3 regions of the Streptomyces sp. NPDC001002 genome follow, and region 3 is predicted to be linked to each of the others. Evidence: predicted binding sites of a transcription regulator. Region 3 holds the regulator's gene; each other region holds the start of a gene.

Region 1 (7,181 bases), on a different contig from region 3:
CAGCGCGCCCGCGTCAGGCCCGATCGCCGACAGACCGGAGACCAGCCCGCCGCCACCGCGCCGGGCGGCCAGCGAGCCGTCGTCCTGGACGTCGTAGGAGACCGGGCCGCGGTTGGACGCGACCAGTACCTGGGCAGCGCCCTGCGCGGAAGCCGTAGAAGCGGTGGAAGCCGTGGAAGCCATACGCCACAACCTAGCCCGGCCGGGAAACGCTCAAACATGTGAGCGCACGCGCGAGCAGGCCGTATACGGCGGGTGACCTGCTGTCGTCAGGCGACTCCCGACGTCATCGGGCGACCGCCGCCGACGTCAGGCGACCTTCCGCTGCGCGTACTCCGCGATCTCCACCATCGGCGGCCGCTCCTCCGTGTCCACGGAGTAGGTGCGCGGCTCGAAACCGTCCGCGCCCCGTTCGAACTGAGTCAGCGAGGGGCGGATCAGGTGCCCGCGGGCCAGCCGGAGCTGCGCGGTGCGGTAGATCGCGGCGGACATCCGGCCCAGCGCCTGCCCGTCCTGGTGCCGGTGCTTGCGCACGCCGACGTCCACCTGGGCCAGCGCGTCGAGGCCCACCAGGTGCAGGGCGTCGACCAGCATGCCCAGCTCGACGCCGTACCCGACCGGGAACGGGAGCTGTTCCAGCAGGCTGCGGCGGGCCGCGTACTCGCCGCCCAGCGGCTGCACGAAGCCGGCCAGCTGCGGCCAGTGCATGTTCAGCAGGGGGCGGGCCATGAGTTCGGTGACCCGGCCGCCCTGGCCCGCAGCGCCGCCGAGGGGGCGGTCGTACATCGCCTTGACGAGGTCGACGCCGGGGTCGGTCAGCAGCGGGCCGACGATGCCGGAGACGAAGTCCGAGGAGAACTCCTTCAGGTCGGCGTCGATGAAACAGACGATGTCCCCGGTGGTGACCAGGAGCGAGCGCCACAGCACCTCGCCCTTGCCGGGCACGGGCGGGAGGTGCGGCAGGATGTCGTCGCGGTGGACGACCCGCGCGCCGGCCGCCGCGGCGACCTCGGACGTGCGGTCGGTGGATCCCGAGTCGACGACGACGATCTCGTCGACGAGCGGGACCTGCTGCATGAGGTCGTGGCGGATGACGGCGACGATGTCGCCGACGGTCTCCTCCTCGTTGAGCGCGGGCAGCACGACACTGACCGACTGGCCCGTGCGGTGCTTCGCGGCCAGAATCTGGTGGAGCGGGCGATCGGTCACGGACCAGGAGCGGGTGCTCAGCCAACGCTCGACTTCGTTCAGCACAGTGCGCGGCTCCTCTGCGTTCTCTCGGCGAGTGGATCTTGTGTGATCCATCTCGCGGTTCGGACGGCTAGCTCAACTGTCCTGGCCTTCGGTTACAGTCTTGAACAACGCTGATGACCATCGCATGTCGGGGGTCGGAGGCGCCCACAACCGCTCATACAACCGCATACCGCTCATCCAGAGGGGCAGAGGGATACGGCCCGATGAAGCCCCGGCAACCCTCCAGCCGGTCTCGTAGATCAATGTTGATCATTACGCGAGGCTCCCGGCTAGGGAAGGTGCCAAATCCGTCTCGTGGCGAGATGCGTCGCGAGGAAGATGAGGAGAAAGGGCCTCGCCTCCATGGCTGTGCAGACTGTTGCAAGCACCACCGACTCCACCGTAGACCTCGGCCCGGCCGCGGCGCTCTCGTGCCGTGAGTGCGGCCACCGGGTACCGCTCGGACCGGTCTTCGCGTGCGAGGAGTGTTTCGGCCCGCTCGAGATCGCGTACGACTTCTCGGCCTACGACACCGAGGAACTCCGCAAGCGGATCGAAGCGGGTCCCGCGAACATCTGGCGTTACGCGCCGCTGCTGCCGGTCCCCGCGGACGTGGCGACCAAGCCGAACATCAACCCCGGCTGGACCAAGCTCGTCCAGGCCGACAACCTCGCGCGCGAGCTGGGCGTCGACGCCGGCAAGCTCTTCGTGAAGGACGACTCGGGCAACCCGACGCACTCCTTCAAGGACCGTGTCGTGGCCCAGGCCATCGAGGCCGCGCGCGCCTTCAACTTCACGACCCTCTCCTGCTCCTCCACCGGCAACCTCGCGGGCGCCGTCGGTGCCGCCGCGGCCCGCGCCGGTTTCCGCTCCTGCGTGTTCATCCCGCACGACCTGGAGCAGGGCAAGGTCGTCATGGCCGCGATCTACGGCGGCGAGCTCGTCGGCATCGAGGGCAACTACGACGACGTGAACCGGTTCTGCTCCGAGCTGATCGGCGACCCGGCCGGCGAGGGCTGGGGCTTCGTCAACGTCAACCTGCGGCCGTACTACGCGGAGGGTTCCAAGACCCTGGCGTACGAGATCTGCGAGCAGCTCGGCTGGCAGCTGCCCGATCAGCTCGTGGTGCCGATCGCCTCCGGCTCGCAGCTCACGAAGATCGACAAGGGTCTGCAGGAGCTGATCAAGCTCGGGCTCGTCGAGGACAAGCCGTACAAGATCTTCGGCGCCCAGGCCGAGGGGTGCTCGCCGGTGTCCGTCGCCTACAAGGCGGGTCACGACGTGGTCCGCCCCCAGAAGCCGAACACCATCGCCAAGTCCCTGGCCATCGGCAACCCGGCGGACGGGCCGTACGTCCTGGACATCGCGCGCCGGACGGGCGGTGCGGTGGAGGACGTGAACGACGAGCAGGTGGTCGACGCGATCAAGCTGCTGGCCCGCACCGAGGGTATTTTCGCGGAGACGGCCGGTGGCGTGACGGTCGGCGTCGCGAAGAAGCTGATCGAGAACGGTCTCCTCGACCCGACCAAGACCACGGTCGTGCTGAACACCGGCGACGGCCTGAAGACCCTGGACGCGGTGGCCGGCACCGGTTTGACCGCCACCATCCGTCCGAACCTCGACTCCTTCCGAGAGGCAGGCCTCGCATCATGAGCGTTTCCGTCCGTATCCCGACCATCCTGCGGCCCTACACGGGTGGCGAGGCCGAGGTGACGGCCGAAGGGGCGACCCTCGGTGAGGTCATCGCTGATCTGGAGAAGAACCACGCCGGTATCGCCGCGCGTGTGCTGGACGATCAGGGCAAGCTGCGGCGGTTCGTCAATGTGTACGTGAACGACGACGACGTGCGGTTCGAGCAGGGTCTGGAGACGGCGACCCCGGACGGGGCCGGCGTCTCGATCATCCCCGCCGTCGCCGGTGGCTGAACGTGGTTGATCGCGGCCGATAATTACCTTCGGTAACAGCGATTACGAAGAGTTCATCCGATTGCCCCCTCCGTGAGAGAAGCGGAGGGGGCAATTCAGTGGGGTTGAGCGAGGTACAGTTGGGGAACGCGCCGCCGATCCACGGGTCGGCCTCCCCGGAAACCTGCTGCACGGGCGACAAGAAGTAGCCAAAGTAAGCAGGTTTTTTGTGTGTTTTGCGCCTTTTGTGGGGCCCGACTTGCCCTGAATTCTAATGAATTCTCGCCAGATTCCCGACCGGTCTTGCCCTGAATTCTCGTCGGATTGACCTGTTGCAGACGGCAGTTGGACGGATACATTCGGCCGCGGTCGACGCGTTCCGGCGCACGCCCCCAATCCGTGGGGGGTGAGGTCTGACCCGGATCCGCGAAGTGTGGATCTGTGCAAGGGCCAGTAATAGGGGAGTTAGGCATGGCTCAGGGCACCGTCAAGTGGTTCAACGCGGAGAAGGGGTACGGCTTCATCGCGGTCGACGGTGGTGCGGACGTCTTCGTCCATTACAGCGCCATTCAGATGGACGGCTACCGCACCCTGGAAGAGGGCCAGCGGGTCGAGTTCGAGATCTCGCAGGGTCAGAAGGGCCCGCAGGCCGACATGGTTCGCGTCACCGCCTGAACATTTCACATGGCGAGGGGTCCGCATCCGGCAGGGTGCGGGCCCCTCGCCGTGCGTGGGGTGCCGCCGGGGTGCGCCGCGGGGCCTCCCGGCGCCTGCCCGATCCCCGAGAGCCGCTTGCACTCGCAGGGGGCGAGTGCTAATCATTGGCGTTAGCACTCTGAAGGTGAGAGTGACAAGAAGGACCGGGTCGGTGAGGCCCGCAGGCCAGGTGGGGCAAGGAACCACGGGGCATGCGAGCCGTCCGTCGCGGGCGCGGGCGCGGTCCGAAGGAATCACCCCCAGTCCTGGAGGGACCACTTCACATGGCCAAGATCATCGCGTTCGACGAGGAGGCGCGGCGCGGCCTCGAGCGCGGCATGAACCAGCTCGCGGACGCCGTGAAGGTGACGCTCGGCCCCAAGGGCCGCAACGTCGTCCTCGAGAAGAAGTGGGGCGCCCCCACGATCACCAACGATGGTGTCTCCATCGCCAAGGAGATCGAGCTCGAGGACCCGTACGAGAAGATCGGCGCCGAGCTGGTCAAGGAAGTCGCCAAGAAGACGGACGACGTCGCCGGTGACGGTACGACCACCGCGACCGTGCTCGCCCAGGCCCTCGTCAAGGAGGGTCTGCGCAACGTAGCCGCGGGCGCCAACCCGATGGCCCTCAAGCGCGGTATCGAGAAGGCCGTCGAGGCCGTCTCCGGTGCCCTCCTTGAGCAGGCCAAGGATGTCGAGACCAAGGAGCAGATCGCCTCCACGGCCTCCATCTCCGCCGCCGACACCCAGATCGGCGAGCTCATCGCCGAGGCGATGGACAAGGTCGGCAAGGAAGGCGTCATCACCGTCGAGGAGTCCCAGACCTTCGGTCTGGAGCTGGAGCTCACCGAGGGTATGCGCTTCGACAAGGGCTACATCTCGGCGTACTTCGCCACCGACATGGAGCGGATGGAGGCGTCGCTGGACGACCCCTACATCCTGATCGCCAACTCCAAGATCGGCTCCGTCAAGGACCTGCTCCCGCTCCTGGAGAAGGTCATGCAGTCGGGCAAGCCGCTGCTGATCATCGCCGAGGACGTCGAGGGCGAGGCCCTGTCGACCCTGGTCGTCAACAAGATCCGCGGCACCTTCAAGTCCGTCGCCGTCAAGGCCCCGGGCTTCGGTGACCGTCGCAAGGCCATGCTCGGCGACATCGCCATCCTCACGGGCGGCGAGGTCATCTCCGAGGAGGTCGGCCTCAAGCTGGAGAACGCGTCCCTGGACCTCCTGGGCCGTGCCCGCAAGGTCGTCATCACCAAGGACGAGACCACCATCGTCGACGGCGCCGGGTCCTCGGACCAGGTCGGCGGCCGGGTCAACCAGATCCGCGCCGAGATCGAGAACAGCGACTCGGACTACGACCGCGAGAAGCTCCAGGAGCGCCTGGCCAAGCTCGCCGGTGGCGTCGCCGTCATCAAGGCCGGTGCCGCGACCGAGGTGGAGCTCAAGGAGCGCAAGCACCGCATCGAGGACGCCGTGCGCAACGCCAAGGCGGCCGTCGAGGAGGGCATCGTCGCCGGTGGTGGCGTGGCCCTGCTGCAGGCCTCCGCGGTGTTCGAGAAGCTGGAGCTGACGGGTGACGAGGCGACCGGCGCCAACGCCGTGAAGCTCGCCCTGGAGGCCCCGCTCAAGCAGATCGCCGTCAACGGTGGTCTCGAGGGCGGCGTCGTGGTCGAGAAGGTCCGCAACCTGACCGTGGGTTGGGGTCTGAACGCGGCCTCCGGTGAGTACGTCGACATGATCGCCGAGGGCATCATCGACCCGGCGAAGGTCACGCGTTCCGCTCTGCAGAACGCCGCGTCCATCGCCGCGCTGTTCCTCACCACCGAGGCCGTCATCGCCGACAAGCCGGAGAAGGCCGCCGCGCCGGCCGGCGGCGGCATGCCGGGCGGTGACATGGACTTCTGATCGACCGGTTCCGGTTGATCAACGTCCTTACGGAGGGCGGCACTTCCTGCTCCGGCAGGGGGTGCCGCCCTTCGGCGTGTCCGGGATCACAGGGTGGGGCGGCGGCGGGGCGGAATGAGATCGCCGTTGTGGGTGTTGAACGTTGACCGACGTTCAATGCACGCGCACATACCATCCGGTACCCCAAGGAGTTCCCCCACGTGACCGCCTCCGCCAGCACCTCGACGTCCGCCTCTCCCGCCGCCTCCCGCGCGGCCGAGATCCTCTCCCGGCCGATCGCCCTGGGCGGCCTGACGGTCCCCAACCGCATCGTGATGGCGCCGATGACCCGCCAGTTCTCCCCGGGCGGCATCCCCGGCGAGAACGTGGCCTCGTACTACGCGCGCCGCGCCGGAGCGGGCGTCGGTCTCGTCGTCACCGAGGGCACGTACGTCGGGCACGAGTCGGCCGGGCAGAGCGACCGCATCCCGCGGTTCCACGGCGAGGAGCAGCTGGCGGGCTGGGCGAAGGTCGCCGACGCGGTGCACGCGGCGGGCGGGCGGATCGTGCCGCAGCTGTGGCACATCGGCATGGTGCGCGAGCAGGGCCAGCCGCCGTACGCCGACGCCCCCGCGGTCGGCCCCTCGGGGCTGCGGATCGGCGCCACCGAGCCCACCGGCAGGGCGATGACGCAGGACGACCTGGACGACGTCATCGACGCGTTCGTCGAGGCCGCGGTCGCCGCCGAGCGGATCGGCTTCGACGGGGTCGAACTGCACGGCGCCCACGGCTACCTGCTCGACCAGTTCCTGTGGGCGGGCACCAACCGCCGTACCGACTCCTACGGCGGTGACCCGGTCGCCCGTACGAAGTTCGCGGCGGAGCTGGTGGGGTCGGTCCGGGAGGCCGTGTCCCCCGAGTTCCCGATCATCTTCCGCTACTCGCAGTGGAAGCAGGACGTCTACAAGGCCCGTCTGGCCGAGACCCCCGAGGAGCTGGAGTCGATCCTGGCGCCCCTCGCGGCGGCCGGCGTCGACGCCTTCCACGCCTCCACCCGCCGCTACTGGCTCCCCGAGTTCGACGGCTCCGACCTCAACCTGGCCGGCTGGACCAAGAAGCTCACCGGCAAGCCCGTCGTCACCGTCGGCTCGGTCGGCCTCGACGGCGACTTCCTCAAGGGCTTCAAGGGCGAGGGCGCCCCGCTCAAGGGCATCGACGACCTCCTCGACGCCCTGGAGCGCGAGGAGTACGACATGGTCGCCGTCGGCCGCGCCCTCCTCCAGGACCCCGAGTGGGCGTCGAAGGTCCTCGCGGGCCGCTTCGACGAACTCAAGCCGTACGACGCGGCGGCCTTGAAGACCCTGAGCTGACCGAACTCACTGGCCTCACAGGGTCGGCCGCACCGCTGCTGAGCTAGCGTTCTTGTGCATGCGGAGGGCCTTTCGCCGAGTGAGGAGCAGTC
Region 2 (7,181 bases), on a different contig from region 3:
GGCCGCGTCCGCCGCGCCGGGCGGGGTCCACGAAGACCGCGTCCCAGCCCGCCGTGTCCACCTCGGTGACGTCCGCCTCCCGCACCTCGATCAGCTCGGCGAGACCCAGCGCCGCCGCGTTCTCGCGCGCCACGGCCGCCGTCAGCGGATCCCGGTCCACGGCGAGCACCCGGATCCCGGCCCGCGCCAGCGCGATCGCGTCCCCACCGATCCCGCAGCACAGGTCGGCCAGCGAGGTCACCCCCTGCGCCTTCAGCCGCTCCGCCCGGTACGTCGCCACGCTCGCCCGCGTCGACTGCTCGACCCCGTTCGGCGTGAAGAACATCCGCCCCGCGTCCTCGGCGCCGAACTTCGCCGCCGCCCGCTGCCGCAGCCGGGCCTGCCCGAGCGCCGCCGACACCAGCTCGGCGGGATGCTCGCGGCGCAGCCGGGTGGCGACGGCGAGTTCGTCGGCCGGGGCCGTGTCGCGGACCTCGTCGAGGAGGGCGCGGCCTTGCGGGGTGAGGAGAAGGGCGAGGTCGTTCACCGGGTCATTGTGGGCCAGTCGGTGGATGGTGTGCCGCCGGCCGCGGTGTCGGGCCGGGAGCAGGGGGCTGGGCTGCGAGGATCCGGCACCATGCGAGCAGTCGTACAAAATGACAAAAATGGGTCGTTCTGGGGTCGGCGGGTCCGTGGCGGAATCGCCGTGCTCGCCGTCGCCGCCCTCGCCGCCGGCTGTGCGCAGGACGGCGGGCGGGACGCGGCGGACGGGCATGGGCACGGAGTGCGGCCGGCGCCGGGTCAGCAGGTGCTCAAGGCGGGCCCGGCCCGCGCCCTCGACGCGTACGCCACGAGACTGCGTGTCGCGCATGCCGCCCGGGTCGCCGCCGCGAAGCGCTGGGGGCTGCGGACGGTCCCGCTGACCGCGCCGGCCGCCCCCGCGCACAAGCCGGAGATCACCGCCCGCAAGGGCTTCGAGGTGGACGACCAGGAGGAGCTCGACCTCCCGCCGGTCTTCACCACGATCCCCACCAAGGAGAAGGTCGTCTTCCTCACCATCGACGACGGCGCCGAGAAGGACCCGGCGTTCCTGCGGATGATGAGCGACCTGAAGATCCCGTACACCGCCTTCCTCAGCGACTACCTGATCAAGGACGACTACCCGTACTTCAAGAAGATGCAGGACCGGGGTGTCGTCCTGAACAACCACACCCTCCACCACCCCTACCTGCCGGCCCTGTCCTACCGCCGCCAGAAGCACGAGATCTGCGGCATGCAGGACGTGATCGAGAAGCGGTACGGCAAGCGCCCCACCCTCTTCCGCCCGCCCTTCGGCAACTACAACCAGGACACCCTGCGCGCCGCCAAGGACTGCGGCATCAAGTACGCGCCGATCTGGGACGAGGAGGTCTTCGTCGACCACTGGGAGTACCGCGAGTGGGACCGGGACCTGCACCCCGGCGACATCGTGCTCAGCCACTTCCGGGGCCGCGAGGACTGGAAGGGCACCATGCCCGACATGGTCCGCCGCTTCCTCGACAAGGTCACGGCCCAGGGCTACGCGGTGGCCCGGCTGGAGGACTACCTGTGAGAACGCGGGGCCGGGGCCTGCTGGCCGGCGTCCTCGCGGCCGCGCTGCTCGCCGGCTGCGCCCAGTCCGTCGACCCCATCGAACGGCTGGGCAGAAAGGCGGCCCAGCGGGTACGCCCGCACGGGCCGGCCGGCGCCGCGCAACCGCCGTACCGCCGCTGGGGCCTGACCGCCCCGCTCGCTCCGGCCCCGCGGGCCGTCCGTCTCCCCGCCGCTCGCTCGGCGGGCCCGGGGCTGCCCCCGGTCCTCTCCCGGGTGCCGACCCGCGACAAGGTGGTCTTCCTCACGTACGACGACGGCGCCGAGCAGGACCCGCGGTTCGTCGACATGGTCCGTGAACTCCGGCTGCCCGTCAGCATGTTCCTCACCGACAGCGTGGTGGGGCCGGGGTACGGCCACTTCGCGCGCCTCCAGTCGGTCGGCGCGACCATCCAGAACCACACCCTCGACCACGCGGCCCTGCGCGGCCTGCCCTACCTCGGCCAGCGCGCCGAGATCTGCGGCCAACAGGACAAACTCCGCACCCGCTTCGGCCTCCGCCCCCGCCTCTTCCGCCCGCCCTACGGCACGTACGACACGACGACGCTCCGCGCGGCGGGGGACTGCGGTGTGTCGGCGGTGGTGCTGTGGCGGGCCGCGGCGGTGGACGACGGCACGCTGACGTACGACGCAGGGGCGCGGCGGCTGCGGCCGGGCGACATCGTGTCGATCCCCTCGGACGAGACAGCGGGCCTGACCCTGCGGGAACGGACGGTAGGGGTGCTTCGGGAGGCGGAGAAGGCGGGACTTACGGTGGGACGGCTGGAGGACTACCTGTAATCGGCTGGGGGGCTTTCTGTACGTCGTCACGTGACCGGCATCTCGTGGCTAATTGGCACTCCGCTTGACCGAGTGCTAACTGCGGTCATAGTCTCGGTGCTGGCACTCCCCGTAGGAGAGTGCCAATAGCGACGGGCAGGTCCGGCACCCGCGACGACGGATCCACCTGGTCGCCACCTCAGACAGTTAACCCCGTGAGATCTCCGAAGGGGGAGGTCGGATCGTGACGACCGCCAGCTCCAAGGTTGCCATCAAGCCGCTCGAGGACCGCATTGTGGTCCAGCCGCTCGACGCCGAGCAGACCACGGCCTCTGGCCTGGTCATCCCGGACACCGCGAAGGAGAAGCCCCAGGAGGGCGTCGTCCTCGCCGTGGGCCCGGGCCGCTTCGAGAACGGCGAGCGCCTGCCGCTCGACGTCAAGACCGGCGACATCGTGCTGTACAGCAAGTACGGCGGCACCGAAGTGAAGTACAGCGGCGAGGAGTACCTCGTCCTCTCGGCTCGCGACGTTCTCGCGATCATCGAGAAGTAATTCTCTTCGATTCACCCAGTTTTGCAGTGAGCTGCGCCCCTGGCCCCCGCGACCTTATGAAGCCGGGTGCCGGGGGCGTGGTTCGTTTCACCCACGTTTTTCGAGAGGGCTGAACCGCTCCCATGGCGAAGATCCTGAAGTTCGACGAGGACGCCCGTCGCGCCCTCGAGCGCGGCGTCAACAAGCTTGCCGACACGGTCAAGGTGACGATCGGCCCCAAGGGCCGCAACGTCGTCATCGACAAGAAGTTCGGCGCTCCCACCATCACCAACGACGGTGTCACCATCGCCCGCGAGGTCGAGCTCGACGACCCGTACGAGAACCTCGGCGCCCAGCTGGTGAAGGAGGTGGCGACCAAGACCAACGACATCGCGGGTGACGGTACGACCACCGCCACCGTGCTGGCCCAGGCGCTCGTCCGTGAGGGCCTGCGCAACGTCGCCGCCGGCGCCTCCCCGGCCGCCCTGAAGAAGGGCATCGACGCGGCAGTCGCCGCCGTCTCCGAGGAGCTGCTCGCCACCGCGCGCCCGATCGACGACAAGGCCGACATCGCGGCCGTCGCCGGTCTGTCCGCGCAGGACAGCCAGGTCGGCGAGCTCATCGCCGAGGCGATGGACAAGGTCGGCAAGGACGGTGTCATCACCGTCGAGGAGTCCAACACCTTCGGTCTGGAGCTGGACTTCACCGAGGGCATGGCCTTCGACAAGGGCTACCTGTCGCCGTACTTCGTGACGGACCAGGAGCGCATGGAGGCCGTCCTCGACGAGCCCTACATCCTCATCACGCAGGGCAAGATCTCCGCGATCGCCGACCTGCTGCCGCTGCTGGAGAAGGTCATCCAGGCCAACTCCTCCAAGCCGCTGCTGATCATCGCCGAGGACGTCGAGGGCGAGGCCCTGTCGACCCTGGTCGTGAACAAGATCCGCGGCACCTTCAACGCGGTCGCGGTCAAGGCCCCCGGCTTCGGCGACCGCCGCAAGGCGATGCTGGAGGACCTGGCGATCCTCACCGGCGCCACGGTCGTCTCCGAGGAGGTCGGCCTCAAGCTCGACCAGGTCAACCTGGACGTGCTCGGCTCCGCCCGCCGCGTCACCGTCACCAAGGACGACACCACGGTCGTCGACGGTGCCGGCGACTCCGGCGCGGTCACCGGCCGGGTCGCGCAGATCAAGGCCGAGATCGAGAACACCGACTCCGACTGGGACCGCGAGAAGCTCCAGGAGCGCCTCGCGAAGCTGGCCGGCGGCGTGTGCGTGATCAAGGTCGGCGCCGCCACCGAGGTGGAGCTGAAGGAGAAGAAGCACCGTCTGGAGGACGCCATCTCCGCGACCCGCGCCGCGGTCGAGGAGGGCATCGTCTCCGGTGGTGGCTCCGCGCTCGTCCACGCCGCGAAGGTGCTGGAGGGCGGCCTGGGCAAGACCGGCGACGAGGCCACCGGTGTCGCCGTCGTGCGCCGCGCGGTCGTCGAGCCGCTGCGCTGGATCGCGGAGAACGCCGGCCTTGAGGGCTACGTCATCACCGCGAAGGTCGCCGAGCTGGAGAAGGGCCAGGGCTTCAACGCCGCCACCGGCGAGTACGGCGACCTGGTCAAGGCCGGCGTCATCGACCCGGTCAAGGTCACCCGCTCCGCCCTGGAGAACGCCGCTTCCATCGCCTCCCTGCTCCTCACGACCGAGACCCTGGTCGTCGAGAAGAAGGAAGAGGAAGAGCCGGCCGCGGCCGGTGGCCACAGCCACTCCCACTGACGCAGGTCGGTAGGCCGGTAGGTCGTCGAAGGCCCGGCACCCCTCAGGGGGCGCCGGGCCTTCGCGCTGCCGGGGCACGCCCCGCGAAGTGGTGCGGGGGATCAGGCGCTTCGCTTCGCGTTCCGGTTCGCCGCCCGTGGCGATCACCGCCGGGGCGGCAGTCGGTGAGGGGTCCCGCTGGAGCGGGCGAGTGCCCGAGTCGGCACGGCCGCCGACTCCGACCTGCGGATTCCGGTGCCTCGATTCCCCGCACCAGCTGGCGGGACGCCTCCCGCCACCGTCACTGCGGCCCGTACTTCCGCCCGGTCTTCGACGTGATCCCGCCGAGGACCGCCTGCGGAGTGATCTTCACCAGGCCCATCAGCACCTTGTAGCGCGGATCCGGGATCGACAGCGACTTGCCGCGTGCCAGGTCCTGCAGCGCCGCCGCGACCAGTTTGTCCGCGTCGAGCCACATCCAGCCCGGGATGTTGCCCGTGCCCATCCCGGCCCGCTCGTGGAACTCCGTCCGCACGAAGCCCGGCGCCAGCGCCATCAGCCGCACCCCGCTGCCGGCCAGGTCCTTCGCCGCGCCCTGCGTGAACTGCACGACCCACGCCTTGGACGCGCCGTACGTCCCGCGCGGCACGAAGGCGGCCACCGACGCCACGTTGACGACCCCGCCCCGCCCGCGCTCGCGCATCGCCTCCGTCGCCGCCGACGTCAACCGCAGCACCGCCTCGCAGTGCACCTTGAGCATCCTCAGCTCGTCGGCCATCGGTACGTCGAGATAGCGGCCCTTGTTGCCGAAGCCGGCGTTGTTGATCAGCAGGTCGACCGGGTTCTTGCGGTCGGAGAGGCGGGCCGCCACCGCCTCGATGCCGGTGTCGGTGGCGAGGTCCGCCGTCAGGACCGTCGCCTCGATGCCGTGCCGGTCGTGCAGCTCGGTCGCCTGCTGCCCGAGCCGCTCGGTGTCCCGGGCCACCAGCACCAGGTTGTGCCCGTCGGCCGCGAGCCGCCGCGCGAACGCGGCGCCGATGCCCGCGGTCGATCCCGTAATCAGAGCCGTTGTCATGGCGCAAGATTAGTGACCTGGAACGCATTCGCCCGATTGCTGCACACGGCCTCCCGATACGTGAAGGCCCGGCGAACAAAGCCCGCGCGGGCGGTCGGTCCGCACGCTCCGGAACGGTCGGCCCACGCGCTCCGGAACCCTCAGCCCGCGTGCTCCGGCGCATGCCCGGCGGCGTGCTGCGCCGCGTACTCCCGCGCCTGCGCCAGCGCCTCCGGGTGCAGCGCCGCGCCCGCGGGCAGCAGGCTCGGCAACAGCTCACGCCGCGTGGTGACCGCGCGGAACTGCAGGGCCACCGTCACCTCGTGGTCCGGGCGGTGCACGACCTCGATCGGATCGCCGGCCCGGATCTCACCCGGCACGATCACCCGGAAGTACGCGCCCGGCGCGCCCCGCTCCGTGAACCGCTTCACCCACCGCTTCTCGCCCAGATGCTCCTGGAACGTGCGGCACGGAATCCGACCGCAGGTCACCTCCAGGACCAGCTCGGCCCCGACGCGCCAGCGCTCCCCGATCCGCGCCCCGGACACGTCCAGACCCCGCGTCGTCAGGTTCTCCCCGAAGGCGCCGTTCGCGAGCGGGCGCCCCAACTCCCTTTCCCAGTCGTCGAGATCCTCGCGCGCGACCGCGTACACCGCCTGGTCGTCCCCGCCGTGATGCCGCAGATCGCATACCTCGTCCCCGGCCAGCCCGCTCGCGCCGACCCCCTTCGCCCCGGGCGCCGACACCCGCACGGGCCCGGCCACCGGCCGCTTGTCGATGCCGGTCACGCCCATGTCCGCGTACGGGACCGCCCGCGCGTGTCCCAGGTTCAGCGAGAGAAGCTCCATACGGGCACGATAGCGAGCCCCATATCAAAGCGTCGACGCATTTTTCGACGACGTATCAAAGGCTCGCTTATCAGTCGCCTATCCTCGAAGGATGATCGAGGCACGTCATCTCCGCGTTCTGCGCACGGTCGCCGCCACCGGCTCCTTCTCGGCGGCGGGGCGTGCGCTGGGCTGCACCCAGCCCGCCGTCAGCCAGCAGATGAAGGCGCTGGAGGCGTCCGTGGGCACGCCGTTGCTGATCCGCAGCGGGCGCGAGATGCGGCTGACCCAGGCGGGCGAGGCGCTCGTCCGGCACGCGGGCGGCATCCTCGCCGGGCTCACCGCCGCCGAGGAGGAGGTCGCCGCGATCGCGGGTCTGCGCGCGGGGCGGGTGCGCCTGGTCTCCTTCCCCAGCGGCAGCTCCACGCTCGTACCGACCGCGCTCGCCGCCCTGCGCGCCGCGCACCCCGGCACCCGCGTCTCCCTGGAGGAGGCCGAACCACCCGCCTCCGTCGACCTGTTGCGTGAGGGCGACTGCGACATCGCACTCGCCTTCCGCTACGAGGGCGCCGCGGGCGCGGAGGAGTGGGACGACCTCGTCGTACGTCCCCTCCTGACGGACCGCCTGGTCGGGCTCGTGCCGGAGCGGCACCGGC
Region 3 (7,181 bases):
GGTGACGGTCACCGTGACCGTGGGTTCGCCGGGTTGCTGGTAGGTGGCGGGCGGGTTGACCGGGGACGGGGTGGCGTTGCAGTTGCCGAGACCGTTGACCCGGAACCACTCCTTGCCGCCGACCTTGGCGACCAACTGACCGCGTACGCAGGAGCCGTTGACCGCGCGGGTGACCGTCCCGGAGACGGTGATGTCCCGGCCGTCCTTGGTCTCACCCTGGCAGTCCACGTTGGCGACGGTCGTCTCGCTCGCCTCGGGCGTCGACTTGCCCGGCGTGTACGCCTTGTCGTTGCCGTAGTTGGCGGTGCAGCTGAGCCACTGGACGTCGACGTTCTTCCGCTCCAGCTCCTTGGTCGCGGTCTGGTCGGTCGTGTACGCCACCGCTGCGGTGCTCAGCCCGTTGGGATCACACCCGACCGCTCCGCCGACACCGAGCACCACGAGCCCGGCCACGGCCAGTACCCGCGGTCCGCGCGGCCGAAGCCAAATCCGCCTCAATGCCCCCATGGAGGGCAGCCTGCCACTTGGCACGTGCCCACGGTAGACCGCATGCGGTCACCTTGGGAGGCACACCGGCAACCTGCCGGACCCGAACATCCACCCGGTGGCCGTCAGCCGCGCAGCAGCAGCCATTCCTGAAGCTCCACCAAGTTGCCCTCGGGGTCCTTGAGATGGGCGACACGCATGCGGTCGGTGAAGGGCGCGGGGCCGTGCAGGAGGGTCGCGCCGCGCTCGGTGATCTGGGCGCAGTAGGTGTCGAGGTTGTCGACGCGCAGGACGACCAGGGAGCGGTGGCCGGTGGCCGAGTCGCCGAGTTCGCCCAGGACTTCGGCCATCATGGCCCGGTCCTGGAGGGCGATGCCCGCCGAACCGGTGGCCGGGCTGAACTTCTCGTACGGGCCCTCGGTCGCGCCCGACTGCGGCTTGAGGCCGAGGACTTCGGCGTAGAAGCGGTAGCAGGCGGCGAAGTCGGTGACGAGGAGGCGGACTTGGGCGAGTTCCATGAGGTTCCCCCGTGGGTCGGTCAGGACCAGCGGCCGGTGCGGCCGAGGAGCAGGGCCGTCGCCGCGGTGCCCGCGGTCGAGGTACGCAGCACGCTACGCCCGAGCCGGTAGGCCCTCGCGCCGGCTACCTCGAAGCGCGCCAACTCCTCGGGGGAGACGCCGCCTTCGGGGCCGACGACCAGCACGATCTCGCCCGTGGCGGGGAGTTCGGCGGTGGCCAGCGGGTCGCTGGGGTAGGCGCGGTCCTCGTGCAGGACGGCGGCGAAGTCGGCTTTGGCGAGAAGTGCGGCAACCTGAGCGGTCGTCGCTGCGTCCGCGACCTCCGGGAAGCGCAGCCGGCGGGACTGCTTGCCGGCCTCGCGGGCGGTGGCCCGCCACTTGGTGAGGGCCTTGAGGCCGCGCTCGCCCTTCCACTGGGTGATGCAGCGGGCGGCGGCCCAGGGGACGATCGCGTCGACACCGGTCTCGGTCATCGTCTCGACGGCCAACTCGCCGCGGTCGCCCTTGGGGAGGGCCTGGACGACGGTGATACGGGGGGTGGGTTCGGGTTCCACCGGGAAGTCGGTCGGCTCGACGAGGAGGCGGTCCTTGCCCTCGGTGCGCAGGACCGTACCGGCCGCGCCCCGGCCCAGACCGTCGGTCAGCACCACGTCCTCGCCGGGCTGCAGCCGTCGTACCGAGACCGCGTGGCGGCCCTCGGCGCCGGTCACCTCGACGATCGACCCGGGGCCCACGCCCGCCAGGGAGTCGACCACGAACACCGGCGCGGTCACCGGAAGCCGCCCTTGCCCGACAACGCTGTCAGCGCACTGTCCAGTTCGGCCGCGAGGACCTCCACCAGCTGTCCGGCGGGGAGTTCGCGGGCCATGCGGTGGCCCTGTCCCGCCCACAGCGCCATGCCCTGCGCGTCGCCGGCCTTGGCGGCGGCCTTGCGCAGCGGCGAGGTGAGGTGGTGGACCTCCGGGTAGGCGGCGGGGGCGTACGGGCCGTGCTCGCGCATGAAGCGGTTGACCAGGCCGCGGGCGGGGCGGCCGGAGAAGGCGCGGGTCAGTTGCGTACGGGCGAACAGCGGGTTGGTCAGTGCCTGCTTGTGGACGGCGGCGGCGCCGGACTCGGCGGTGGCGAGGAACGCCGTGCCGAGCTGGGCCGCGCTCGCGCCCGCCGCGAGGACGGAGGCGATCTGGCCGCCGCGCATGATGCCGCCGGCGGCGAGGATCGGCAGCGTGACGGTCTCGCGGACCTGGGCGACCAGGGAGAGCACGCCGATGCCGGAGCCGTCGTTCTCCGGGATGTCCCGGTGGGTGCCCTGGTGACCGCCGGCCTCCACGCCCTGCGCGATCACCGCGTCCGCGCCCGCCCGCTCCACCGCGAGGGCCTCCTCGGGCGTCGTCACGGTGACCACGGTGAAGGTGCCGGCCCGGCGCAGCGAGTCCAGCACGTCCCGGCCCGGGATGCCGAAGTGGAAGGAGACCACCGGCACCGGGTTGTCGAGCAGCACCGCGAGCTTGGAGTCGTAGGCGTCGTCCCGGCCGCTGTCCGGATCGCCGAGCTCGGTCTCGTACCAGGCGGCCTCGCCGGCCAGTTGGTGGGCGTAGATCTCGACGGCGCCGGGGTCGGCGTTGTCCGGCTGCGGCATGAAGAGGTTCACGCCGAAGGGACGGTTGGTGAGCCCTCGGATCTGCTTGATCTCCTGGTACATGCCGTCGGCCGTCTTGTACCCGGCGGCGAGGAACCCGAGCCCGCCGGCCTCGGACACGGCGGCGGCGAGCCGCGGCACGGAGACGCCGCCCGCCATGGGCGCCTGCACGATCGGGTGAGGGAAGAGATCGGTCAGTGCGGAGGACATGACGGCATGTTGTCACGTCCTCCGAACAAGTCCGAATCGGCCTTCGGTAGGGCATAGGCCTCCGGCATCTGTCGACGCCGGTGGCCGATTCCGACCTGCGGGACGTCCGGGGGCGGCGGCCCCCGGCAGCCCGTCAGCGACCGTCGAACTCGTCCTCAGCGACCGTTGAAGGCGTCCTTCAGCCGGGAGAACAACCCCTGCTGCCCCGGCTGGAACTGCCCCGTGGGACGCTCCTCGCCGCGCAGCTGGGCCAGTTCGCGCAGCAGGCGCTCCTGTTCCGGGTCCAGCTTGCTCGGGGTCTGGACCTCGACGTGCACGATGAGGTCGCCCCGGCCGCCACCGCGCAGATGCGTGACGCCCCGGCCGTGCAGCGGGATCGACTGGCCGGACTGGGTGCCGGGCCGGATGTCGACCTCCTCCAGACCGTCCAGCGTCTCCAGCGGCACCTTCGTGCCGAGGGAGGCCGCGGTCATCGGGAGGGTGACCGTGCAGTGCAGGTCGTCCCCGCGCCGCTGGAACATCGCGTGCGGCAGCTCGTGGATCTCGACGTACAGGTCGCCGGCGGGGCCGCCGCCGGGGCCGACCTCGCCCTCGCCCGCGAGCTGGATGCGCGTGCCGTTGTCGACGCCGGCCGGGATCTTGACCGTGAGCGTGCGGCGGGAGCGGATCCGGCCGTCGCCCGCGCACTCCGGGCACGGGGTCGGCACGACCGTGCCGAAGCCCTGGCACTGGGGGCAGGGGCGGGAGGTCATGACCTGGCCCAGGAAGGACCGGGTGACCTGGGACACCTCGCCGCGACCGCGGCACATGTCACAGGTCTGGGCCGAGGTCCCCGGCGCCGCGCCCTCACCGTTGCAGGTGGTGCAGACGATCGCCGTGTCGACCTGGATGTCCTTCGTGGTGCCGAAGGCCGCCTCGTCCAGCTCGATGTCCAGCCGGATCATGGCGTCCTGGCCCCGGCGGGTCCGCGAGCGCGGGCCGCGCTGCGAGGCCGTGCCGAAGAACGCGTCCATGATGTCGGAGAAGTTGCCGAAGCCGCCCGCGCCGAAGCCGCCGGCACCGCCGCCGGCCTGCGAGAGCGGGTCGCCGCCGAGGTCGTAGACCTGCTTCTTCTGCGGGTCCGAGAGCACCTCGTAGGCGGCGTTGATCTCCTTGAACCGCTCCTGGGTCTTCGGATCCGGGTTGACGTCCGGGTGCAGCTCGCGCGCGAGCCGACGGAACGCCTTCTTGATCTCATCCTGCGACGCGTCGCGGCGCACGCCGAGAACGGCGTAGTAGTCCGTGGCCACTTACGACTCCGCCAGGATCTGTCCGACGTACCGTGCCACTGCGCGTACCGCTCCCATCGTTCCCGGGTAATCCATGCGGGTCGGTCCGACCACGCCGAGCTTGGCGACTGCCTCGCCGCCCGAACCGTAGCCCACCGACACCACGGAAGTGGAGTTGAGTCCCTCGTAGGCGTTCTCGTGACCGATGCGTACGGTCATGCCCGAATCCCCTGCCTCGCCAAGCAACTTGAGGAGTACGACATGTTCCTCCAAGGCCTCCAGAACGGGGCGGATGGTGAGGGGGAAGTCATGTCCAAAACGGGTGAGATTGGCGGTTCCGCCGATCACCAGCCGCTCCTCGTTCTCCTCGACGAGTGTCTCCAGGAGGGTGGAGAGCACCGTCGAGACCGTGCCGCGGTCCTCGACGTCGAAGGCGTCGGGGAGGTCCTCCACGAGCCGGGGCACGTCGGAGAACCGGCGGCCCGCGACCGTGCTGTTGAGCCGCGCCCGCAGATCCGCGAGCGAGGTCTCCCCGAAGGGCGCCGGGCAGTCCACCATGCGCTGCTCGACCCGGCCGGTGTCCGTGATCAGCACCAGCATCAGCCGGGCGGGAGCCAGTGCGAGCAGCTCCACGTGCCGGACGGTCGAGCGGGTCAGCGAGGGGTACTGCACGACGGCGACCTGCCGGGTGAGCTGCGCGAGCAGCCGTACCGTGCGGGCCACGACGTCGTCGAGGTCCACGGCGCCGTCCAGGAAGTTCTGGATGGCACGCCGCTCGGGACCGCTCATCGGCTTGACGCCGGCGAGCTTGTCGACGAACAGCCGGTAGCCCTTGTCGGTGGGGATCCGCCCGGCGCTGGTGTGCGGCTGGGCGATGAAGCCCTCGTCCTCCAGGGCCGCCATGTCGTTGCGCACCGTCGCCGGGGAGACGCCGAGGTTGTGCCGCTCGGTGAGGGCCTTCGACCCGACCGGCTCCTCGGTGCCGACATAGTCCTGGACGATGGCGCGCAGCACTTGGAGCCGTCGTTCACTCAACATCGCGCACACCTCCCGAACTCGTCCCCTGGGCGCTTCGCCTGGCACTCTGTCCAGCCGAGTGCCAGCATTCCCCGGCCAGTGTACGGCGGAGGGGTACTCCCCGGGCAAGGACGGCCTGCGGAGCGACCCCGTACAGCTAGCGTCGCCGTATGACGGTGACTTGGGAAGAGCTGGGGTGGGAGCGGCTGGCGGCCGGTGCCGGGCGGTGCCGGCTGCCGGGCTGGGACTGCACGGCGGGGCTGGTCGTCGGGGACGGCACGGCGCTCGTGATCGACTCGGGGTCGAGCCTCGCCGAGGGCGCGCTGGTGCGTACGCGCGCGCAGGCGCTCGCCGGTCACCCTGTGACCCATCTCGCGCTCACCCACCCGCATTTCGACCATGTCTTCGGGGCGGCGGCGTTCGCGGAGGCGGAGGTCTTCGGCGCGGTGGGCCTGGACGTGGTGTCGCTGCACGCGCGCGAGGAGCTGCGGCTGGACGCGGTGCGCAACGGACTGGACGAGCGGACGGCGACCGAGGCAGCGGCCTCCCTCGTCGCGCCGCACCACCACGTCTCCGGCGAGTGGACGCTCGACCTCGGCGGCGGCCTCCAGGTCCTGCTGGCGAACGTCGGCCCGGGCCACACGGCCCACGACCTGGCGGTCCTCGTCCCCGGCACACCGGACGCCCCCGCGGTGCTGTTCTGCGGCGACCTGGTCGAGGAGTCCGGCGAACCGCAGGCGGGCCCCGACGCCGTACCGTCCCACTGGCCCGCCGCCCTCGACCGCCTGCTCGACCTCGGCGGCGAGGACGCGCTGTACGTGCCGGGTCACGGGGCGGTGGTGGACGCGGGGTTCGTACGGCGGCAACGGGACGCGTTGGCGGCCCGTTTCGGCGTCTCACCATGAAGTCGGTCTCACCATGAGGTCGGTCACGGCGTGTCGTCGCGATCTGTACGACGTCACCGCGGCGCTTCTCCTATCGTCATCCGAATGCGCCAGTACTCCGCCGATCTGACCCCGCCGTGGAAGAAGCCGAAGCCCGTCCCCGAGGTCCCGGCGGAGGCCGGACTGGTCGTGGAGGAGCCCGGCACCGGTTTCTGCGGCGCGGTGATCCGCTGCGAGGCGGGCACGGTGACCCTGGAGGACCGCTTCGGCAAGCACCGGGTCTTCCCGCTGGAGCCGCGCGGGTTCCTCCTGGAGGGCCGCGTGGTGACCCTCGTACGCCCCGCCTCGGGCCCCGCCCGTCCCTCCCGTACGGCATCCGGTTCGGTCGCCGTGCCGGGCGCACGCGCGCGTGTGGCGCGTGCCGGGCGCATCTACGTCGAGGGGCGGCACGACGCGGAACTGGTCGAGCGGGTGTGGGGCGACGACCTGCGCGTGGAGGGCGTGGTCGTGGAGTACCTGGAGGGCGTGGACGATCTGCCCGCCATCGTGGACGAGTTCGGCCCGGGCCCCGACGCCCGGCTCGGCATCCTGGTGGACCACCTGGTGCCCGGCACCAAGGAGTGGCGGATCGCCCAGGCGGTGACGAGCGAGCACGCACTGGTCGTCGGCCACCCCTACATCGACATCTGGGAGGCCGTGAAACCGTCCTCCCTCGGCATCGAGGCCTGGCCCCGTATCCCCCACGGCCAGGACTGGAAGACGGGCGTGTGCCGGTCCCTGGGCTGGCCGGAAAACACCGGTGCGGCCTGGCAGGCGATCCTGGGCCGGGTGCGGTCGTACAAGGACCTGGAGCCGGAGCTGCTGGGGCGGGTCGAGGAACTGATCGACTTCGTCACGGCACCCGCCGACTGATGGTCCGCTCCCCCCGGGTCCCTCTCCCGCCCGCTCAGTCCACCAGGTCCCGCACCACCGCGTCCGCCAACAGCCGCCCCCGCAGCGTCAGCACCGCTCGCCCCTCCGCGTACGGACCCTCCTGCAGCAGTCCGTCCGTCAGTGCCCGGCCCGCGGCCTTCAGCCCCTCCTCGTGCAGCAGGGACAGCGGGACGCCCTCGATCAGGCGCAGCTCCAGCAGGATGCGTTCCACGCGGCGGTCCTCGTCGGA

The links. The regulator HrcA, encoded in region 3, represses chaperone genes, less so after heat shock. The targets are predictions, from matches to a motif close to TTNGCACTCNGNNNNNCNGAGTGCNAA.
Region 1: the regulator HrcA is predicted to act here: its motif matches at 3,965-3,991, upstream of groL (chaperonin GroEL).
Region 2: the regulator HrcA is predicted to act here: its motif matches at 2,441-2,467, upstream of groES (co-chaperone GroES).

What each region holds. Positions count from the first base shown of each region.
Region 1 covers NZ_JBSFLV010000005.1:29,516-36,696, reverse strand. The annotation lists gene ACWDR3_RS04215 (alpha,alpha-trehalose-phosphate synthase (UDP-forming)) at 1-183, opposite strand, end outside; gene ACWDR3_RS04210 (glucosyl-3-phosphoglycerate synthase) at 310-1,254, opposite strand; SAM riboswitch class I at 1,425-1,579, shown strand; gene thrC (threonine synthase) at 1,597-2,886, shown strand; gene ACWDR3_RS04200 (MoaD/ThiS family protein) at 2,883-3,158, shown strand; gene ACWDR3_RS04195 (cold-shock protein) at 3,609-3,812, shown strand; gene groL (chaperonin GroEL) at 4,118-5,740, shown strand; gene ACWDR3_RS04185 (NADH:flavin oxidoreductase) at 5,941-7,089, shown strand.
Region 2 covers NZ_JBSFLV010000198.1:7,259-14,439, reverse strand. The annotation lists partial or broken gene ACWDR3_RS43700 (class I SAM-dependent methyltransferase) at 1-526, opposite strand, end outside; gene ACWDR3_RS43695 (polysaccharide deacetylase family protein) at 617-1,570, shown strand; gene ACWDR3_RS43690 (polysaccharide deacetylase family protein) at 1,567-2,388, shown strand; gene groES (co-chaperone GroES) at 2,612-2,920, shown strand; gene groL (chaperonin GroEL) at 3,043-4,665, shown strand; gene ACWDR3_RS43675 (SDR family NAD(P)-dependent oxidoreductase) at 4,946-5,719, opposite strand; gene ACWDR3_RS43670 (MOSC domain-containing protein) at 5,860-6,546, opposite strand; gene ACWDR3_RS43665 (LysR family transcriptional regulator) at 6,638-7,181, shown strand, end outside.
Region 3 covers NZ_JBSFLV010000039.1:4,660-11,840, reverse strand. The annotation lists gene ACWDR3_RS19385 (hypothetical protein) at 1-507, opposite strand, end outside; gene ACWDR3_RS19380 (VOC family protein) at 612-1,004, opposite strand; gene ACWDR3_RS19375 (16S rRNA (uracil(1498)-N(3))-methyltransferase) at 1,025-1,777, opposite strand; gene ACWDR3_RS19370 (nitronate monooxygenase) at 1,774-2,850, opposite strand; gene dnaJ (molecular chaperone DnaJ) at 3,006-4,139, opposite strand; gene hrcA (heat-inducible transcriptional repressor HrcA) at 4,140-5,156, opposite strand; gene ACWDR3_RS19355 (MBL fold metallo-hydrolase) at 5,306-6,040, shown strand; gene ACWDR3_RS19350 (DUF3097 domain-containing protein) at 6,125-6,931, shown strand; gene hemW (radical SAM family heme chaperone HemW) at 6,966-7,181, opposite strand, start outside.